One region of the Paenibacillus apii genome, then DNA from elsewhere that is predicted to be linked to it. Evidence: riboswitches for the same ligand, from Rfam matches in the RefSeq annotation. Region 1 holds a riboswitch; each other region holds the start of a gene.
The links. Region 1 has a riboswitch for cyclic di-AMP ahead of G5B47_RS24035 (3D domain-containing protein). Riboswitches for the same ligand answer to the same signal wherever they lie in the genome.
Positions count from the first base shown of each region.

Region 1 (6,794 bases):
AAAATAAATCAGAAAAACCGATCTTAAGGAGCTGATTACATGCAGCAGCCGCTTACGGAAGAAAAGGTATTTAAAGATCCGGTTCACAATTACATCCATGTGCAGGATACCGTGATTTGGCGACTCATTAATACGAAGGAATTTCAGCGTCTGCGGCGCATCCGCCAGCTAGGAACCACTTATCTGACCTTTCACGGGGCTGAACACAGCCGGTTCTCCCATTCGCTTGGGGTCTATGAGATTACACGTCGCATTATTTCCCAATTTGAGCGCAGCGGGTATAAAGACTGGATTCCCGAGGAAAGGCTGCTTACGCTGTGCGCGGCGCTTCTGCATGATTTGGGTCACGGACCGTTCTCCCATTCAATAGAAGAAGCTTTTCAAATGAACCATGAAGACTGGACATGCCGAATTATTTTGGAAGACACCGGAATTACTGAGATTTTGCAGGAAGTGGAGGAAGATTTTCCACAGAAGGTTGCCTCGGTTATTTGTAAAAAATATGAGCATGACATTGTCGTCAATTTGGTGTCGAGTCCCCTTGATGCCGACCGGATGGATTATCTGCTTCGCGACGCTTATTACACCGGGGTTAACTACGGCACGATCGATATCGATCGTATTTTGCGGGTTCTCCGTCCTTATCATGGGCGGGTAGTTGTGAAGGAATCGGGGATGCACGCCATTGAGGACTATCTGATGTCCCGTTACCAGATGTATTGGCAGGTTTATTTTCACCCGGTTACGCGGAGCTCAGAAATTATTTTGCGGCAGGTGTTCCGCCGGGCCAAGCAGCTGTTTCAGAAAGGCTATTCCTTCCGTTTTATGATTGAGCCGCTGACTGATTTGTTTCGTGGCGGAATCAATGTGCAGCAGTATTTGCAGCTGGATGAAGCGCTTGTGCAGGCGACTTTTATGCAGTGGACCTCCGAATCCGACGAACTGCTGAGCGACTTGTGCAGCCGCTTTATTCATCGTAAACTGTATAAATATGTAGAGATGGAAAGCCTTGATATGGAAACGATTGACGAAATTCGCCGCAGCTTCGCCGCAGCCGGACTGCACCCCGAATACGACCTGGAAATTGATTTTCCGACAGATTTACCCTATGATGTGTTCCGTCCGGGAGAGGGCTTTCACGGCAAGCAGATTCTTCTGCTGGATCGTCAGGAACGGCTTCGCGAAATCTCCGAGGTGTCGGATATCGTGCGTTCCATCAGCGGAATTCACCGGGGGCGCTATCATTTATACTATCCGCAGGACAAGCTGGAAAGAGCGCTTCCAATGCTGCCTGACTCCATTAAAGAATTGTTTGAAATTCGCTAAAAAACAGCAAGGAAAGGGGAAGTGGACATGCAGCTTTTCGACACTCACACCCATCTGGATGCTCCGCAATTCGACGGGGACCGCGAGGAAACGATTGCGCGGGCGGTAGAAGCGGGAGTAAGCAAAATGGTCAATGTCGGCTTCAACCGGGAAACGATTCCATCCACGATGAAGCTGGCCGAATCGTATGAATTTATCTACGCGGCGGTGGGCTGGCACCCGCAGGACGCGATTGATATGAAGGACGGGGACCTCGATTGGATCGCCTCGCTCTGCAGCCATGACAAAGTTGTGGCTATCGGAGAAATTGGGCTCGATTACTACTGGGATACTTCGCCCAAAGACGTTCAGCATACCGTGTTCCGTCGGCAGATCGGGCTGGCTCGGGAGCTGAAGATGCCAATTATTATTCATAACCGGGATGCCCATGAAGATGTGGTCCGCATTCTCCGCGAAGAGAAGGCTTCGGAAATCGGGGGGATCATGCATTCCTTCTCGGGCAGCTGGGAGACGGCCAAAATGTGCCTGGATATGGGCTTTTATCTTTCCTTCGGAGGGCCGATCACGTTCAAGAACGCGCGGGTGCCGAAAGAGGTGTTGGCACAGGTTCCGCTGGACCGTCTGCTGATTGAAACAGACTCCCCATATCTGACTCCGCACCCCTACCGGGGCAAGCGAAATGAGAGTGCTCATGTCAGGTTGGTGGCAGAAGCTGCAGCGGAAATAAAAGGAATTAAAGTGGAAGAAATAGCTAAAATTACGTATAAAAACTCACTGGAATTATTTGGTATATTGTGAAAACGGGAGAAAAACGGTTAAAAAAGTGAGGATGAACGAAGGATTAAAGTTTTTTAACATAAAAACGGATGTTTATTACAATAATTTAACCTTTTTTTTGCGCTTATCTGGTTGAACTGTGCTTTACAACATGCATCGAAACAGGATATCATCTTGTCAGTGAAGTGAGCTGTTGTTACTGTGACAGCCGCTGATCATAAATCGTCTCGCTGAGTCTCCGTATGGAGAACGGGGGAACCAATATCGCTTTGCCGTATGCCGATAGCCTTACATAACTACAACAGGTTGGCGTTGCAGGCTGTATTTGATTTCTTCACGTGGTCTTTGGGGTGAATTTGAAGGCAATCGCCATGAGCGGTTGACCCGAGATAGGGCGTCTCTCTTTCGTCCGAACCCGACAGCTAACCCCGTAAGCGCAAGTAAGAGAGGAAACCTCGTGCTTTGGCCGTTTATTCGGACATTCCAAGGAGCCACGAAAGAGTCCTCTGATTCAGACTCTTTACCTAGGCTTCTTTTTGTTTGACTTAAACGCGGTCGGCCTGTGAACTGTTATATAACAGGCTGAGAATGCCATGCCGGGCAGGCGATTTATGAGCAGGATGCGAGAAGCCGCGATTAGTATCGTGTCCTGTGACAATCTCTTGTAGTTTTGCCTTGAACCTGCAGTACGCTTTACGGTTCGGGCGGACTATGTAAGGAGGATGTAGATGATGGGCGTATTCCAACCCGAAGTATCCCATGATTCGCAATCATCCAGCAGGTCTTATGCATTACGGCTACGTCTTGAACAGGTTAATTTGCGCACCTGGGCACTTGCAGGCGTAATCGGGGTAGCTATCGCGCTGCTTATTTTTCTCTACGTACACTCTCAAAGCAGCAAACAAATTGTTTTAGAGATAGACGGGCAGACTCGCACGCTGGATACGCGCGAAGCGCTTCTTGGCGCAGCTCTGGCCCAAGAATCCATCTCGTTGAAACCGTATGACAAACTATCTGCGGGTCTTGACGACGAGATCAAAGACGGTGACCGGATTGTAATTGACCGGGCGCAGGAGCTCACTCTGACTGAAAATGGACAGACCAAAACGCTGTACACGACCGAGGATACGATCGGTCAGGCCATGAATAGTCTGGGCATTACGCTGAATGCTCACGACAAGGTTTTTCCTTCGCTAGACACCGCAATCTCCGCCAAAACGGAAGTCAAGATCATCCGCATCAACAAGCAGGTTGTGAAGCGGACCCAGAGCTTGCCTTTCCGGGTTATCAAGACGGCGGACCCCTCCCTGACCGTAGGGACCGTACGAGTAGCACAGGCCGGCAAGCCTGGCGCCATCATCCAGCATATTGAGAAGACATATCAGGACGGCAAGCTTGTCTCGATGCGCATGGTCGGCAAAGAAGTGCAGACGGTGACCAAGGATAAAGTAATCGCCGTAGGTACGAAAGCCTTGCCCAAAGCCGAAGTAGCGAAAGTATCTTCCGTTAGCAGCACCATTTCCAATAAGACCAATGTCAGAAGCAGCAATGTTGCCAGCAAAGCCGGCGTGCAGTTCGAGTACAAAAGACTGATCAAGAACGTTTCGATGACGGCATATTCTTCGGAGGAACCGGGAATCGGCACGCGTACTGCTTCCGGAACACGCGTAACGGAAGGACGGACCATAGCTGTGGATCCTAGTGTGATTCCGATCGGCTGGTGGGTGTACATCGAGGGACTTGGATTCCGCCGCGCTGAGGATACCGGCGGCGCCATCAAAGGACATAAGATCGACGTTTACTATGATTCACTGAGCCATGCCCGCAGTTTCGGCCGCAAATCGCGTGCCGTTTACGTAATCGGTCCGGTTAGACCGGAGCTGGATTAATCATTTTGCAAAAATGGCGGCAATACGCTATAGTGATGTAAGCTCGTCACTTATATAATTCTAAGCCGGAAAGAAGAGGAGCGAATCCTCTTCTTTTTTGCTTTTATGTTTTGGTGCAGCAGGCCGGGATAAGGCCGCTTCGGGAGGAAAAGATAAATCATGATTAAAGAATTGATTGTCGTCGAGGGCAAAAGCGATACCGCCGCCGTCAAAAGGGCGGTCGATGCCGACACGATCGAGACCGGCGGTTCGGCGGTGGACCGTCGGGTCATCGCCAAGATCGCTCTGGCGGCCGAGCGCCGGGGCGTTATTATTTTGACCGATCCGGATCATGCGGGGGAACGGATACGCAAGATTGTCTCGTCGAAAGTGCCGGGCTGCAAGCATGCTTTTATTCCGGAGGAGGAGGCCACTCTAAAAGGCGATATCGGCGTCGAGAACGCATCGCCGGAGGCGATCCGCCATGCGCTTAAGCATGTGCATTCGTCCTTTGAGGGGGCACCGGTGCTGATTGGAATGGATGATCTTCTGGCTGCCGGGATGATTGTGCATCCCCATGCCGCGCAGCGGAGAATGGCGCTTGGGAATGCGCTGGGCATCGGTTACTGCAACGGCAAGCAATTGTACAAGCGGCTGGCGATGTTCGGCATTACGCCCGAAGAGTTCGGAGCTGCGGTGAGGCAAATCGAGCAGGGAGGTCAATTCTAATGAGCGGCAGGGAAGAAATTTCATCCCCAAAAAGGACGAAGGAGATTATCGCGGCCCATGGATTTTCGTTCAAGAAGAGTCTCGGCCAGAATTTTCTCATCGACCAGAATATTTTAAATAAAATTGTAGAGGCGGCGGACCTGAATGAAGGTACGGGCGCTCTTGAGATCGGCCCCGGCATCGGCGCGTTGACCGAGCGTCTGGCGATGTCGGCGGGCGCCGTAACGGCTGTAGAGATCGACCAGCGTCTGATCCCGATTCTGCAGGATGTGCTGTCCCCGTATCCCCATGTCAATATACGGCATGCCGATGTGCTTAAAGTCGATCTGCACGAATTGTTCAGAGAAGATTTCGCGGAAGTCAGCAAGGTCAGTGTGGTCGCCAATCTGCCTTACTATGTGACGACCCCGATTCTGATGAAGCTGCTGGAGGAGAGGCTGCCGCTCTCGAACATTGTCGTGATGATTCAAAAAGAGGTCGCCGAGCGGATGGCAGCTATGCCGGGAGGCAAGGAATATGGCAGCCTGAGCATTGCCGTGCAGTATTACAGCGAGCCGGAGCTGATCTGCACGGTGCCGCACACGGTGTTTATTCCCCAGCCGAATGTGGAGTCGGCGGTGATCCGGCTGAAGATCAGGGAGCGTCCGCCTGTGGAGGTCAAGGACGAGAAGCACTTTTTTGATGTCGTTCGAGCCTCCTTTACGCAGCGGCGCAAAACCATATCCAACAATTTGAAAGCCCGCTTCTTTCCGGGTGAGGGGAGAGAGGCGCTGGAAGCGTTGCTGGCCGAGGCGGGAATTGAACCTTCGCGCCGCGGTGAGACACTGAGCCTTGCGGAGTATGCGCGCCTTAGCGATGTCCTGTTTGATGCAGGCCGCGTGTAGAGCCTCCTGATTGAATTTCCTATTAAGTAATGCGGCCAAATGATGAACCATCCGTTATCTTTGCCCATACGATGGGGTAGAGGTGATGTTCTGGTGAATGTAGGGGATTTGGTCGTTCGAAGATCTTATGGCGGTGATGTGACTTTTCGAGTAGAGTATATGACGCGAAATCAGGCCATCATCAAAGGTACCGAATTTCGGCTGCTGGCGGATTCTCCGCTAAACGATCTGGTTCAGGTGCCGGCCACGGCCAAGACGGAGCGGGGGGAACGAGCGCGGATCAAAGCCGCCGAGTCGCTGACGGAGCTGAGAAAGGACCGGCAGGAGCCCAGCCGGTTCGGCGTCGGCCATGGGATGGGATTGTTTGAGCAGACGCCGAAGGAAGTCTCTTACTTTGAGCTTCCCGGCAAGGTGCTGCATCTTGACGGTGATCCGGGTTATTTGAATAAGAGCCTCAGCCTGTATGAGCAGCTGCGAATTCCGGCCGAGGGATATCATGTTCGCGAAGCTGAGATGGCGTCGGTTCTGTACCGCCTGCTGCCCAGGGTCCGTCCCAACATCGTAGTGGTCACAGGTCATGACGGTGTGCTGAAGTCGCTGCAAACCTATGATCTGCACAGTTTAAACAGCTACAAAAATTCGCAAAATTTCGTTGCCGCAATTCGTGTGGCCCGGGACTACGAACGCCACTACGACGCGCTGACAATTGTCGCCGGGGCCTGCCAGTCGCACTTTGAAGCGCTTCTTGGGGCCGGGGCGAACTTTGCAAGCTCGCCGGGACGTATCCTGATCCATGCTCTGGACCCGGTGTACATCGCGGCCAAGGCTGCTCTGACCTCCGTCAGGGAAACCATCAACCTCGGCGACGTGCTGCATAATACAATCAGCGGCAGCCAGGGGCTTGGCGGCATTGAAACGCGCGGAAGCCTGCGGATCGGCATGCCGCGTCTGCAAGATCTTTCCACGCTGAAAGTGACGCCTTCTGCCATTTAAAAAGTCCGGCCTTATAAGCTCTGTTCTTGTCCACCCGATTTTGTTCAAAAAAATATCGTTGACAAACATAATTACCATCTAATATAATTATCTGTTTGATTTGACATATGATACTAAACGGGTTATAATGGACAAGGAAAGAGGTGGTCGTCAGGCAATGGCTAATAACGCGCTATTGGAAATTAAACGCAGTCTCGAAGCTCATGTCGGTTCTAAG
Region 1 covers NZ_JAAKGU010000017.1:10,803-17,596, forward strand. Annotated here, with positions in the region: gene G5B47_RS24025 (HD domain-containing protein) at 40-1,326, shown strand; gene G5B47_RS24030 (TatD family hydrolase) at 1,354-2,124, shown strand; cyclic di-AMP (ydaO/yuaA leader) riboswitch at 2,322-2,555, shown strand; gene G5B47_RS24035 (3D domain-containing protein) at 2,835-3,992, shown strand; gene rnmV (ribonuclease M5) at 4,152-4,700, shown strand; gene rsmA (16S rRNA (adenine(1518)-N(6)/adenine(1519)-N(6))-dimethyltransferase RsmA) at 4,700-5,584, shown strand; gene yabG (sporulation peptidase YabG) at 5,678-6,577, shown strand; gene veg (biofilm formation stimulator Veg) at 6,735-6,794, shown strand, end outside.

Region 2 (6,794 bases), on a different contig from region 1:
CTTGACGTGCGTGAAGCCCATGAGTTTAATGAGGCGTTCGAGAAGACCCGTTAAATAGACGACAAGAGAAGAATGTTATGAAAAATACGCCCCTGTGCCGGGAAGCATGAAGCCTTCCGCGCAGCGGCGTATTGTTGTTTCGGCGCTTATTTTTGCTCGGACAGCCACATGGCGACGTGGGCAATCTCCTCGGGGGCCAGCTTATCCTTAAAGGATGGCATTTGTCCCCGTCCTTTGGTCACGATGCTGTAAATCTGCTCGGCCGTTTTCTCGCCGCCTATCTTCTGCAGATTCGGTCCGACTCCGCCCTGAAGCTGATCGCCATGGCAGGTGATGCAGTTGGCTTTTACGGTCGCTTCGGCTTTGGCGGGATCGGCTGTAACGCTTGGCATGGCCTCATTGTTCTGCTCGGAGACCTGCTCTTTTCCGGGCAGAGTGAACATCAGGATAACCGCGAAGGCGCAGGCAGCGAAAAATAATCCGCTCATGATCCACTTTTGCATCCCCAATCGTCCTCCCCTGTGTAAGCTGCTCCTCTAATTATAACGGATGGTAAAGCGTTATCATAGGGTTTGTGTCAAAAAATTGAACGATGGGCGGCGGGGCTTAGCTTTCAAGGAAGGACTTATCATAGACCATGCAGTAAAAAGGTTTTTCACCGCTTGGCGTCCGGCGTTCGTAAGTGTCGGTGATCGTAAAGCCGCTTTTGCGGTAGGCCCGGATGGCTCTTTGATTCCAGGTCAGAACTTCAAGATCGATCTCCCGGCTGGGATAGCGCTTCAGCGCCTCCTTCACAATCGCTCCGACAAACAAATGGCCGAGGCCTTGCCCGCACAAATCGGGACGCATGCCGATGCCAAGACGCACCGTGCCTTCCATTGGAAAGAGCTGGGCGAAGCCGCAAAGTTCGTTCTCTTCGTTCAAGACCGAGACATACTGCTCCCTCCGAATCCGCGGGTCCCCGAACTCAATGCCGAGTGCCTCCATTTGATCCCAGGACAGCCAGCCGTAAATATTGTAGGGCGCCTTGTAATGCCAACCGCAGATGTCTCTGGCATGCGCAGATGTCATGGGCCCGACATGGAAGATGACGTTGGAGCTAATCATTCGTTCAGCGACCTCCTCTCCCCGGTAAGGGAAACCTATATATTAAATTATATACAAAAAAAGGCGATTTCGACGCAAAAACTTTGCAGCCCGGAAAGAGAGCATGGGAGCGCAGGTGATTTCAGGAGTTATGGCCGGGGGGAAATGGCGTGTTTGACGAATCCAGGAGGGGGTATTATACAAGTAACAACTTTAATAGTTCTTATAAAAAAACAAAAACCCTCGCCGGGGCTGAGCCAGGCAGGGGTTCTGCGGTCACTCTTACTGCACATCATCATTGTCTACGGAATCAACGGCTGCGGATTGATAGGCACTGGAGGCCATAACCCGTTTGGCGCCAACAAAACGATTGACATAATAGCTGTCGTTCAGGGAAGTAATGGTAACGCCCTTCGAAGACGAAGCATGGGCGAATTTACCGGAGCCGACGTAAATGCCGACATGGGAAACGCCTTTACCCGTGGTGTTAAAGAATACAAGATCGCCTGCTCTCAGTTCACTGCGGGATACCGCATCTCCCATTCTGAATTGGGAGCCCGACTGATGCGGCAGATCAATGCCTATCTTATTGAATACATACATGGTAAATCCGGAGCAATCGAACCCGCTTGTGCTCGTGCCGCCGGATACATACTTGGTTCCAATGGCGTCGTCAATCACTTTATCCATTTTGGAATCCGCAAAGGCGCTGCCTGCTCCGAGTGTGAGAACGATGGAAAAGCTGAGGAATGCTGCTGCCAACTTCTTCTTCAAAAAGATTGACTCCTTCCAAATGCCTGCGAGGTTAGCTTAAGGATTCGGTAGAAGGTCCCCTATGACCCCTCTATTGGACAGGAGGTCAATTCACCCAAAGATGGTTCCCCCGCTTCCCTAATGGTTAGGGAACTCGGCACATACGATATAGTGTTCGGATTATGTCCTATAAATCATGACAAATTTATCGTCAAAACGTTAATATTCATTACAAAAATGTTACTATAAACTTATAGCGCTTATTGTAACAAACCTTTTGTTGCTTGGCAATCACTTTTAACATAGCAGAATTCGATTTTATAGCGCTTACATTTCAGAATTCGCTTGAAATCCCTGGATAAAAATCGCGTTTTTATGCTAAAAAAAATTTTTCAGCGCCGATTTTTGCAAAATCTGTTTCAAGCCGCCGAATGAAGTGTAGCTAAACTATATACAGGAAAAAGGGAAGAACCCGGAACGGATGATCTGGATCATATTCCGGGCAGGATAATCAATCGTAAGCCACCGCCTGGTAGGCTTTGGTGTTCATGACACGCTTGGCGCCGACATAACGGTTGGCCCAGTAGGACTGGTTAAGCGAGCTGATGGTTACGCCGCGCGAAGAAGAGGAGTTCGCGAATTTGCCATTGCCGACATAAATGCCGACATGGGAAACGCCGCTGCCGAGCGTATTGAAGAAGACAAGATCTCCCGATCGCAGTTTGCTGCGCGATACGGAGGTTCCCACTTTGAATTGCGCTTTGGATGTACGAGGAATGTTAAGTCCTAATTTGGTGAATACATATTTGGTAAATCCGGAGCAATCGAAACCGGCTGTGCTCATTCCACCGGTTTTATATGAGGTTCCCAAAGTTTTTGCAATGACCGTGTCCATTTTCGAATCTGCGAAAGCGCTTCCTGTACCCAAGGTGAAAGCCATCACAAGGCCCAGCGCAGCGGCTGCGAGTTTTTTCTTGATATGTTGACCTTTCAAAGCTTATGTTCTCCTTCCAATGCCTGCGTGGTTAGCTTAAGGATTCGGTTTGAAGGTTCCCTATGACCTCTTTGGTTACAAGATCAATTCACCCAAAAAAATGGTTCCCCCGCTCCCCGGTGCCCGGGAATTTGGCTAGTTATGCACCAGAACAATCGACTTGATTTATCATCATACGACAAAATAACAAAATAGTTTAAAATGATTACAAACTTGTTACCTTAGCACAAGGCTCATTGTAGCAGAGGATTTGCGGTTTGGCAAATTTATTTCAGAGGACGAAATGTTGGAAAATATCAAAATAAAAAAGAGTTCGGATTCCTGTCACGGAATTTGAACTCTTTTTGCTTGCTTCGGTATATAAATTTAGGAAACCTTCGTTTTGCCGCGCCATAGATGATACTGCGCCGCCAGCCCCCACAAAGCGAATAGGGTGGAAGGGAGAGGCGCAAGCTGCCTGATGAGAAAAGCGAGCAGTCCGGGGCAGAGGATCCCCGTTACCGCGCATATAAGGAAGATCAACAGTCCCGCGAGTCTGAACAGAATCCGCAGCGCCGCGGCGGGGAGGAAGCATCGCAGGGCCGTCAGCAGGGAAGCGAATAGCCCGGCGCCAGCGGTATAACCGAACTGCATATACAGCAGAATCTGGCGAATGATAAACACGTAGAGCAGCCATCCGAGAATGAACGGCAGCAGCTTCAGGAGCAGCCCCGGCTCCCAGTAGGAGGACAGGATGAGTCTGCGCCCCTCGGGGAGAAGCCAGTATAGGGGAAGAAGGGACAAGGCCCATTCAGCGGCGCTGAAGAGCAGGACGGGCAGACCGTATTTTTTCATGCCGGGAAAAAAGAACAGCCCGCGCTCGCCCCTGCTCTCCTGATGCAGCTCATGCAGGAGTCCGGCTCGTATGAACGGCGTCGCCAGCAGGCGCACGCCCGCCAGAACAAGCAGCGTCCACAGCCAGCGCCGCACGTCGGGCTCGGAAGTCAGGCTGAATTGGGCGTCGATATAATACAGCAGCCTGCCTATCGCGCTGCCGCCGGCATTCTCGGAAGGGTACCGCAGAAGCGCGGGAACGACGGCGGACCTTACGAAGCGGTACAGAAAATACCCCCAGAGCAGCCGGTAGATAAACAGCAGAATCAGAATATACAGCTGTTCCTTGACGCTGCCCCAGCCGCGGGTTATATAAGATCTCATTTCATTTCACCTCACCAGACGAAAATGCCGAGCACAGTTTCGATTGCGTTTGTCAGGCTTAGCGTCCAGCGGGATACGGCGGCGGCGGGGAGAGCCGCTTTTCTGAAGTTGTTGATATGCTTGTTCTCCAGCAGGACTTCGTGACCCGGGTCCACCTCGGCTGAAACGAGGGGAGCCGCGGAGGAGAGCCGGAACGAGGCCTTTCCTCCCTCGCCGTCCCAGATCTTGTGCAGCGTGCTGCCGTTAGCAAAAGTGAATTTTATGCTCACGCCGGTGTACAGGCTGCCCTTATTGGCGACGGTCGTCAGCGACTCGTAGCCGCCTTTTTTGCTTTTGCCTACGGTGATGTCTTCCACGGTGAAATCGGGTGCGCCGCCGCCATACACGTAACGGTCGAAGTAATCCTGCCACGATTTTTTAGTCACCTTCTCCACGATTTTTTGGAAGTCGGCGGTACCCGGGTGCTGGAAACGATATTTTCGGGCATAAGAGGACATAATCGTATCCATTGCCTTGGCGCCGACCTGCCGTTCGATATCTTTGAGCACCAGCTTGCCGCGTATATAGACGTTCTGGGTGTAGACATTCGCGCTGCCATATTTCCAGGCATCCAGAGTCAGCGGCATCGGCTTCGTAACGAAGTTGGCCTGAAGCGGAAGGTTGGGAGCGATTCCGTATTCCTTCTGCATCAGTCTGTCCTCGGCGTAGGAGGTGAAGCTCTCGTCCAGCCAGGCTTCCTCGAACTCGTTGCTGGCCACCATTCCATAGAAGAACTGATGCCCGATCTCATGAATCACCGTCCGTTCCAGCGAAGTATCGGCAGAGCCGCTCTCCGCGCCGAAGGCGGTGATCAAGGTGGGGTACTCCATGCCTCCCGCTCCGTTTCCCGCCTTGGGCGGCACAACGATGGACAGCGTGGTGTACGGATAGGGGCCATACCATTTGCTGAAAACGTTGAGCGCGGCCTCGGCGGCTTGGAAATAGCGCTCTGCCAGATTTTTATGCAGGGGGTCCAAATACAGCTTGATTCGCACACCGGGCACATTCGCCGAGGAGTAGGCTTTTTCCGCATAGACAAAGTCGGGAGAAGCGGCCCAGGCGAAATCATGAACGTCATCGGCGTAAAATTGATATATTTTTCGTCCCTCTGCTATTCTGGGGCTCTTAACGGGAAATCCGGTTGCTCCCACGGTATAATTTGCGGGAACGGAAATGGCCACGCTGTATATCCCGAAATCGCTGTAAAATTCGGAGGTGCCGTGGTACTGGTGCAAATTCCAGCCTTCTTCCCCCCTGCCCCGCGCCTCTGCGGGCTCGTAGACGCTCAGCTTCGGAAACCACTGCCCTGCCATGACAAAATCTCCGGATTCCCCCATGCGGGCAAATATTTTCGGCAGACGCACTTCATACCGCAGCTTAACCGTAACGCTTTCTCCGCCGTTCACCGGCTGCGGTAGATGGATCTTGATCAGTGTCTTGTCATCCGGGTTGCCGTCGTCGGGCTGGACGTACTGCATCCGGTGCATCAGGGAAACGCCGTCGGTTGTTCGCACATCGGTCAGCGTTATCGATCCGAACCCATCCTGGGGCATGGTGTCGCTGCGCAGCTTGCCGCCGGATTCTTTCATGAAGGTCGTGCTGTCTGATGCAAAGGCATTCGGGTACAGGTGGAAGTACAGATCGCTAACCGGGTTCTTGCCGGGATGGGTCCACGTTACCGTCTCGGCGGCGGTCAGGGTGCTTGTGCCCGGATCGAGCTGCACGCTGATGTGGTACTCCGCCACTCTCCGGCTGAGAGCCGGGGCGGAGCTGGCGGCCGGAGGAACGGGCATAGCGGGTTTGCCTGCCTGTTCCTGGCGGGGACTGGCCGGGGACTTGGCCGTTTCCGGAGCAGCGGCATAGCGGGAGACCGGGGAAGATCCGGATAGCGCCCATATTCCTCCGCCCAGCAGACAGAGGGCGGTCAGGGCGGCGAAGAGATAAGTCGTACGGAATCGTCGCTTCATACTGTAATTCCTCCCGTTGACAAGCTTCTACGGGATGTATATGTTGGCATTCGCCGTATTATTAGCTAAAATTAAAATATTCAAGAAGAAACGCCTGACGGCGTCTTTCAAGACGCAAGTGCGTTTCTCGTAGAAATACAAGGTCTTTTATAAGCGTGAAACTTATAAATTCTTGTATTTCAAGAAGAAACGGCTGTGCCGTCCTTTTGCCGGCGGTTTAACGGTTCTTCCAGGAGATACAGGCAAAACATAGGCGCGAAGCCTATCCATCATTACATGATTACACTAGGGAAGGAAGTGCGGCATGGACAACAAGCAGCCGGATGGCAAGAAGCAGATTGCTTTGAATATTGTGAACGCCAAAAGCAAACATAAAGGATTCGGAGCGGGCTCGATCGATCTGAACAACGTGTCGCCCGTAATCATCGACGGAGACGAAGCGGTTATCGACGTTGGCGCCATGCACGCCAAGAGCAAGGTGGAGAAGGGGATCAAGTTCTCCATGGAGCGCGAGGATGTGCCGAATGGCAGACAGGTATGGGTCGTATGGGTAGCCGTTGAACACACACCGGAGGGCCGGCATTACGCGGGGCTGACCGCGTGCGAGATGTGGATCGACAGCGAGGCGAAGCGCGGCTGGAAGATCCTTGCCGATCATGTGAACAAGCTGGATTATGCGCTTAAGCGGCGGGTGATTACCGATGGGCTCGGCGCGCGGGAGAAAGCGGCGCTGAAATCGCTGCTCATCTCGCATAACG
Region 2 covers NZ_JAAKGU010000019.1:15,525-22,318, forward strand. Annotated here, with positions in the region: gene G5B47_RS24550 (4a-hydroxytetrahydrobiopterin dehydratase) at 1-54, shown strand, start outside; gene G5B47_RS24555 (c-type cytochrome) at 147-503, opposite strand; gene G5B47_RS24560 (GNAT family N-acetyltransferase) at 607-1,107, opposite strand; gene G5B47_RS24565 (C40 family peptidase) at 1,369-1,860, opposite strand; cyclic di-AMP (ydaO/yuaA leader) riboswitch at 1,866-2,009, opposite strand; gene G5B47_RS24570 (C40 family peptidase) at 2,351-2,818, opposite strand; cyclic di-AMP (ydaO/yuaA leader) riboswitch at 2,839-2,980, opposite strand; gene G5B47_RS24575 (hypothetical protein) at 3,200-4,030, opposite strand; gene G5B47_RS24580 (M1 family metallopeptidase) at 4,042-6,036, opposite strand; gene G5B47_RS24585 (YwhD family protein) at 6,341-6,794, shown strand, end outside.
Region 2: another riboswitch for cyclic di-AMP. It lies ahead of G5B47_RS24565 (C40 family peptidase); the one in region 1 lies ahead of G5B47_RS24035 (3D domain-containing protein).

Region 3 (6,794 bases), on a different contig from region 1:
CTCTGTGTCATTTGCAATTTCTATAGCTTCTTCCTCCGTTCGATACGTTAAAATAGATAATACGGGTCCAAATATTTCTTCTCTGGCAATCGTCATATCTCTGGTTACATTTGCAAAAACGGTCGGTTTTACAAAATAACCTTTATCTAAACCTTCTGGGTGTCCTTCTCCGCCACTTACTAAATCCGCACCTTCCTCCATACCTATTTTGATATATCGCTGAACTCGTTTGTATTGATTTTCATTCATCAGTGGGCCAATAAATGTGTCATTTTCCCATGGATAACCCACCTTGGTATTCTCAACCGCCACTTTGATAAGTTCTTTTACTTCATCAAGTCGATGCTCTGGTACCAATAATCTGCTGCCGGCAATGCACATCTGCCCGTGATTTCCAAAAGCACTCGTAACGGCACGAGGGATCGCTTTTGTAAAGTCTGCATCATCCAGAATGATATTTGCTGATTTGCCCCCCAATTCCAGAACGACTCTTTTCATTGTATCAATAGCACTATGCTGTATAGCCTTTGCAGTATTCGCAGAGCCTGTAAAAGAAATCATTGCAATATCCGGATTACGGGATAATTCAGCGCCAACTGAAGTTCCCAATCCATACACAATATTAACTACACCGGCAGGCAATCCGGCGTCATGGAAGCACTCAGCCAATATTTGAGTCTGAATGGAGGAAAATTCACTAGCCTTTACAACGATCGTGCAGCCTGCTGATATAGCTGTAGCCACTTTTATAGCAATCTGGGAATTGTTCGCATTCCAAGGCGTAATCGCAGCAGCGACGCCCAACGGTTCAAAAACAACCTTTGCTTTCCCAATATGTCTGGTAAATTCAAAAGCCTCCATTGCTTCTTTTGCTAAAAGGAAGCTATCAGCCGAAATCTGAGTTCTAAATTCTGCTGCCTTAGCTGTAGCACCATATTCCTCCATGCACGCCTGGTTTAAATCAGCAGCCCTTGACAGAATTGCGTCGTGTATCCGTTGTAGCATTAGCCCCCGTTCTTTAATTGATGTTCGTGAGAAAGTTTTAAATGCTTCTTTCGCGGCTGCGATCGCCTTTCTGGCATCTGTTTCATTTCCCAACAGCACCTGCCCAATTAATTCTTCTGTTGACGGATTGATAATATCCATTCGCTCCGTTCCGTCGGGTTTTACAAATTCTCCATTGATATATACCTTGTCAATAAGTTTCATTACTGCATTCCTGTTCATCCATTTACCTCCTATGCGATATTCATGATTACTTGCTTCGTGATTCACTATACTAAGTTCAAGTAACTTGAAGTCAAATATTATTAAAAATAATTTTTGTGGAAACTATCATCTATTTAACTCTAATAACCATGACTTGTTCTTCTTCCATTCATGTGTTATCGTAATTTTTGTACATTCAAGTAACTTGAACAAAGTGATATAGGAGAGAACTATGGAAGAATTTATTTATGGAACCGAACCAAAATACGCAATTAAGGAAGTATCAAAAATAACTAACCTGCCCAAACCAACAATCCGCTATTATGAAGATATCGGTTTGCTGCAAAATATAGCGCGAGATAAGAATAATATCCGCCTGTTCTCTGATGATCAAATTATGAGATTGAGAATGATTCAATGTATGAGAAGCACAGGAATGGGAATTGACATGATTCACCATTATCTCGGCCTCTCAAGGGAAGATAAAATGGAACTGAGAGAGAAGTACTCCATCGTCTTAAATCAAGAAGAAATACTTTTAGCCAAAAAACACGAGATTGAGGCACAACTGGCTCTTATTGAGCACAAAAAAGCTAACTATGAAAAAGATTTAAATGAAGCACAGAACAAACTTGATACTGAAGTATTTAAATTTAATGATGAAACAATCGGATACCCGAATAGGCCATGACCATTCCGTATTCGTTTGCTGCCTCTATGACCTGATCATCACGCAGTGAATTTCCGGTTTGAACCAGGTACCTGACTCCACTTTGAGCAGCTCGATCAATATTATCACGGAAAGGCAGAAAAGCGTCGGAAACATAGGAAACTTCTTTTAAGCCTCTTAGCCAATTTTGCTTCTCAGTTTTCGTAAGCCGATCAGGTACCGCGTTAAAATATTGTGTCCACTGTTTTTCTTCGGCAGGTGTAAAGTCCTCATTAATCCAGCCGTCAATCGCATTATTTACCTCCGTACGGGAGATTCCAGCACAGAAATCCATTTGGTGTACAATCGGATGCAGCCTTAGCCACCAATTGTCCGCTTTTCCCGCTGCAAGTCGTGTACAATGAATTCGTGATTGCTGCCCTGCGCCAATTCCAATTGTCTGGCCATCCAACGCAAAACAAACGGAGTTGGACTGAGTATATTTGAGGGTAATCAGAGCAACGAGAAGATCTCTCTTGGCGTTATCGGGAATTATTTGTTGTGTTGTTACAATGTTCTTAAAGAGTTCCTCTGAAATCTCTATATCATTTCGTTCTTGCTCCATCGTGATACCGAACACAGATCTTGTTTCGATCAGATCAGGTATGTAGTCCGAATTGATCTCTATGATGAGATATTTTCCGTTCTTTTTCTTTTTGAGAAGTGTCAATGCATCCTCATCGTATCCTGGCGCAACAATGATATCGGAGACCTCTTTTTTGAGTAAATTCGCTACGGTCACATCGACCCGATCGCTAAAAGCTGCACAGTCACCAAACGAAGACATTCGGTCCGCCCCTCTGGCTCTTGCATACGCAGTAGCCAAAGGAGACAGTTCCAGACCTTCTACGAAATAAGATTTGACAAGTGACTCACTTAACGGGGAATAAACAGCTGCACCAGCCGGACTTACATGCTTAAACGAGGCTGCTGACGGTTGACCGATACATCGCCTAAGTTCCCGAACAAGCTGAAAAGCATTTAATGCATCTAAAATGTTTATGTAACTTGCATCACCATTTAATATCTTTATGGGCAATGTTCCTTTAGAGTATATTTTCGCCTTATTTTGATGCGGGTTCATGCCATACCGTAGAGCAATCTCCATCTAAATTAATCCCCTTTCAGATTTTCGCAAAATAAAAAAGTATTTGAACTTAAGTCCAAATACTTTGCCCAGGCGAACGGCTGTTATTCTGTGTGCTTCCTCGTGGTTCACCACGTTTACGCCAGTTGCACACACCAAAATTTCACTTTAACTATATCCAGATATTCCTAAAAAAGCAAGCTCGGTTTGCCATTTCTCGATGTGGCGCTTTTCAAACTCTTGGTCACTTAAACTTCTCAAATTCGTTTCTCAACCAGTGCTGATTCTGATGCTCAATATACTGTTCCATTCGAATCAATAAATCAACCAGCTCAGGCTTCGGCTCGGTACCTGCCGCTTTTGGCATCCTTGGTCTATTCCCCCTTTCCCCTGGTTGCTCAGAAACACTATCTTTATATTCTAAATCGATTAGTGGATTGGCCTGCGTATACTTCTTTAAGCGAATCATGGTCTTATAGGGTTCGACGAGGACTTCCAACGGGTCTTTGTTTTTTTTGACAGGGACAATACGATCCATCATCACATTGGGAAATGCGATCCGCCGATCGGCAAGTTCTTGAAAAGACGGAGTCAGATGGCGGTACACCGAATTCTTTAGATGCTGGCCGTTTCCTTTTCCATTCTTACAGGCAATGGCATGCAGAGGCTTCCCCTGGCCTCCTTCTTTTTGCAGCCGAAGTTCAATCCCCTGGGCAATGGGTCCCGCGATATCTTTAAGTGCCGAAAGACCTACAGCAGTTGTGACAATCTCCGCACCGGCAACCGCCTCCGCCACTTCCCCGGTATGATCCAAATGAATCGCCGATACGTTATCCACCATAAAGCTATCCCGGATTGAAATCGAGGAGATTAAGACTGTTACCAAGGAAAGTTTTGACTTTTTCGAGGGGCCAGGGTTATACTTTACCCACGCTTAGTTTTCAACCATGTGTTGAAAAGCGGGGGAACCAGTCTTTTGGGGCGAATCATTCCCTTTGGGAATGTAGGGTACCATCTTACCCGAGTCCGTCAGCTAACCTCGTCAGCAGTGGATGGGTCTAATTTTCTGCTTGAATAATTAGAGACCCTTACCAAGGGTCTCTTTTTTCATCCTCTTGTCTGACTATGGAAGGATTGTGCCGCAATGGCTCCCCCTCAAGCAAATCCCTGAATCGAAGGAGTGTTTGAGGTGAAAAAGGTGAAGTACATAATGGATCTGAACAAAGTTGATATGTTATCCGATGTCGAAAAAGAAGAACTTCGGCAAATTGCTGACACGTTCGCCTTTCGGGTGAATGACTACTACCTCTCCCTGATCGACTGGGAGGATCCTAATGACCCTCTTCGGAAACTCGTCATTCCGAGTAAAGGCGAGCTGCATGAGTACGGGCGTTGGGATTCCTCAGACGAAGAGGCCAATTATGTGGCGCCGGGGTGTCAGCACAAATACACGACAACCGCTCTTCTACTCGTCTCGGAAGTATGCGGAGCTTACTGCCGCTATTGCTTCCGGAAGCGTCTCTTCCGAAATGACGTCAACGAGGCTGTGGTCAACCTGTCCGCAGCTTTTGATTACATCTCTGGTCATCCAGAAATTAATAACGTCCTGCTGACAGGCGGGGACAGTCTTATCCTCTCTACCTCAAGACTGGCATGCATCATCGAACGTCTTAGAAGCATCGAGCATGTCAAAATTATACGCCTGGGCTCCAAAATGCCCGCTTTCAATCCCATGCGTATTTACGGTGATGGGGAACTGCTGGATCTGATTCGCCGCTATTCCACAGAAGACAAACGCATTTATATCATGGCTCATATTAATCACCCCCATGAGATTACTCCCGAAGCTAAAAAAGGCTTTAAAGCTCTTCATGATGCCGGCGCCATCGTCGTCAATCAAACCCCGATACTGAAGGGTATCAACGACGATCCAGCAGTTCTGGGCGAACTTCTCGACCGCCTTTCCTGGGCTGGTGTGACCCCCTATTATTTCTTTGTGAACCGGCCGGTTGCCGGAAACCGGGACTTCACCCTCTCTCTTGAGCAAGTTTACAACATTGTTGAACAGGCTAAAGCACGGACTTCCGGACTTGGAAAAAGAGTTCGGCTTTCCATGAGCCACTCCTCCGGAAAGATTGAAATACTGGCAATACAGGATGGGAAAGCTTATCTTAAATATCACCAATCCAAATTTAATGAGTACGGGAAGTTTATGATCCTCGATTGTCCGAAAGAAGCCGAATGGTTCGATGACCTTCCAGGAAGTAAAGAGATATTGAAATCCAATGAAATGATTTTTCACTAATTTTTTTAGTTGTAATACCGGTTTATTAAACAAATGGTTCAGGGTTTTGGTTTAAAAAAAGTTAAATCAGCAAGCGGAAGAATGATGAAGTTACTAAAGGACTACAACCTTTTTAGTAATTACTGATCGTGATTGTGTGAGATTTTAAATGAGAAAACATCGTGAATATGGACTTTTGAAAATGGCGAGGAAATAAATCCAGAGCAGAAACAAAAGGAATGTTCGGCGGCTGTAAAGGAGAAGGGCATTACCATTAGCATCTCCAGAAGGGAACGCCGTTGATAATACCCCCATAGAGTCTTTTCATTCCACGCTAAAGTCTAAAGCGTTCTATCTCTAAGGGTTAACCTGTACAATGAATACCAGTTACCAGTGGATTTCCGGCGATTGGCTGCTTAATCTTTCAAGGTCATTTGATCCCTGTTTCAAAAACGGGGGTCAGTCCCTTGAACTCAGTGAAAGGTCTTAATTAAATCTCAGCGTAAGTCCAATTCCTTTTTTTAATCCCGCAAAATACTCTTCATCCGAAAATATTCTTCTTCTGTGATTTCCCCTCTTGCAAATCGCTCGTCCAAGATTCTTTCTGGAGTGTTGCTATTGTAACGTGAATTTCCTTCTCCCCTTACCCATCTTATCACCAAATAAATTACACCCAAGATCAAAAGAAAATTGATGATTAATCCAAACATTCCGAACCCAAAACCATAACCCATCATCATTTTTGCCTCATCCCTTCATCGAATTATGGGAAGCCGAACACGAACGGTTGTCCCCTTATTAATCTCACTTTCCACATGTATAGATCCGGAATGAGCATCTACAATCGCTTTTACAACGGCAAGTCCTATTCCCGCTCCGCCTGTCTTCCGGTTTCTTGATTTCTCCCCGCGGTAAAAACGTTCAAAGATATATGGAAGTTCCTCTTCAGTGATTCCCATCCCGGGATCGGATACGATGACGACGCCTTCTGCTTTTTCCTTTGATACTTCAATATGAATACTTCCTGAGCTCGTGTATTTATATGCATTGCTTATTAGATTCACGAATACCTGAACCAGCCGGGAGCGGTCCCCGGTGATCCACACATCACTTTTACTTATCAGGTCAGCAGAAAGTCCTTTCTGCCTATACTGACTGGATACTGTATTTAACGACTCATGTACAACTTCATTAAGAGATACGATCTCCGCCTTCAGCTGAACCATAGGATTCTCTACAGCAGCCAGATTTTCCAAATCACTTATGAGTTGGACCAGGCGCAGTACTTGGTCATGGCACACTTGAAGCTTATCCGGCGAAGGTTCCCAGATGCCATCCTGAAAGGCTTCCAAATGGCTTTGTATCGTCGTTAAGGGCGTGCGCAGCTCATGTGCCACATCAGCGGTCAGTGTTCTCCTTAACTGATCTTGTTTTTCCAGTCCTTCGGCCAAATGATTAAGAGCTCGCCCCACCTCATAGATCTCCGTATTTTGATTTGAACCTTC
Region 3 covers NZ_JAAKGU010000008.1:165,367-172,160, forward strand. Annotated here, with positions in the region: gene G5B47_RS17355 (aldehyde dehydrogenase family protein) at 1-1,227, opposite strand, end outside; gene G5B47_RS17360 (MerR family transcriptional regulator) at 1,442-1,900, shown strand; gene G5B47_RS17365 (phosphoribosylaminoimidazolecarboxamide formyltransferase) at 1,863-3,026, opposite strand; ZMP/ZTP riboswitch at 3,086-3,165, opposite strand; gene G5B47_RS25380 (mannitol dehydrogenase family protein) at 3,250-3,846, opposite strand; cyclic di-AMP (ydaO/yuaA leader) riboswitch at 3,927-4,068, shown strand; gene G5B47_RS17375 (KamA family radical SAM protein) at 4,195-5,310, shown strand; partial or broken gene G5B47_RS26205 (IS3 family transposase) at 5,527-5,647, shown strand; gene G5B47_RS17380 (SHOCT domain-containing protein) at 5,811-6,029, opposite strand; gene G5B47_RS17385 (sensor histidine kinase) at 6,045-6,794, opposite strand, start outside.
Region 3: another riboswitch for cyclic di-AMP. It lies ahead of G5B47_RS17375 (KamA family radical SAM protein); the one in region 1 lies ahead of G5B47_RS24035 (3D domain-containing protein).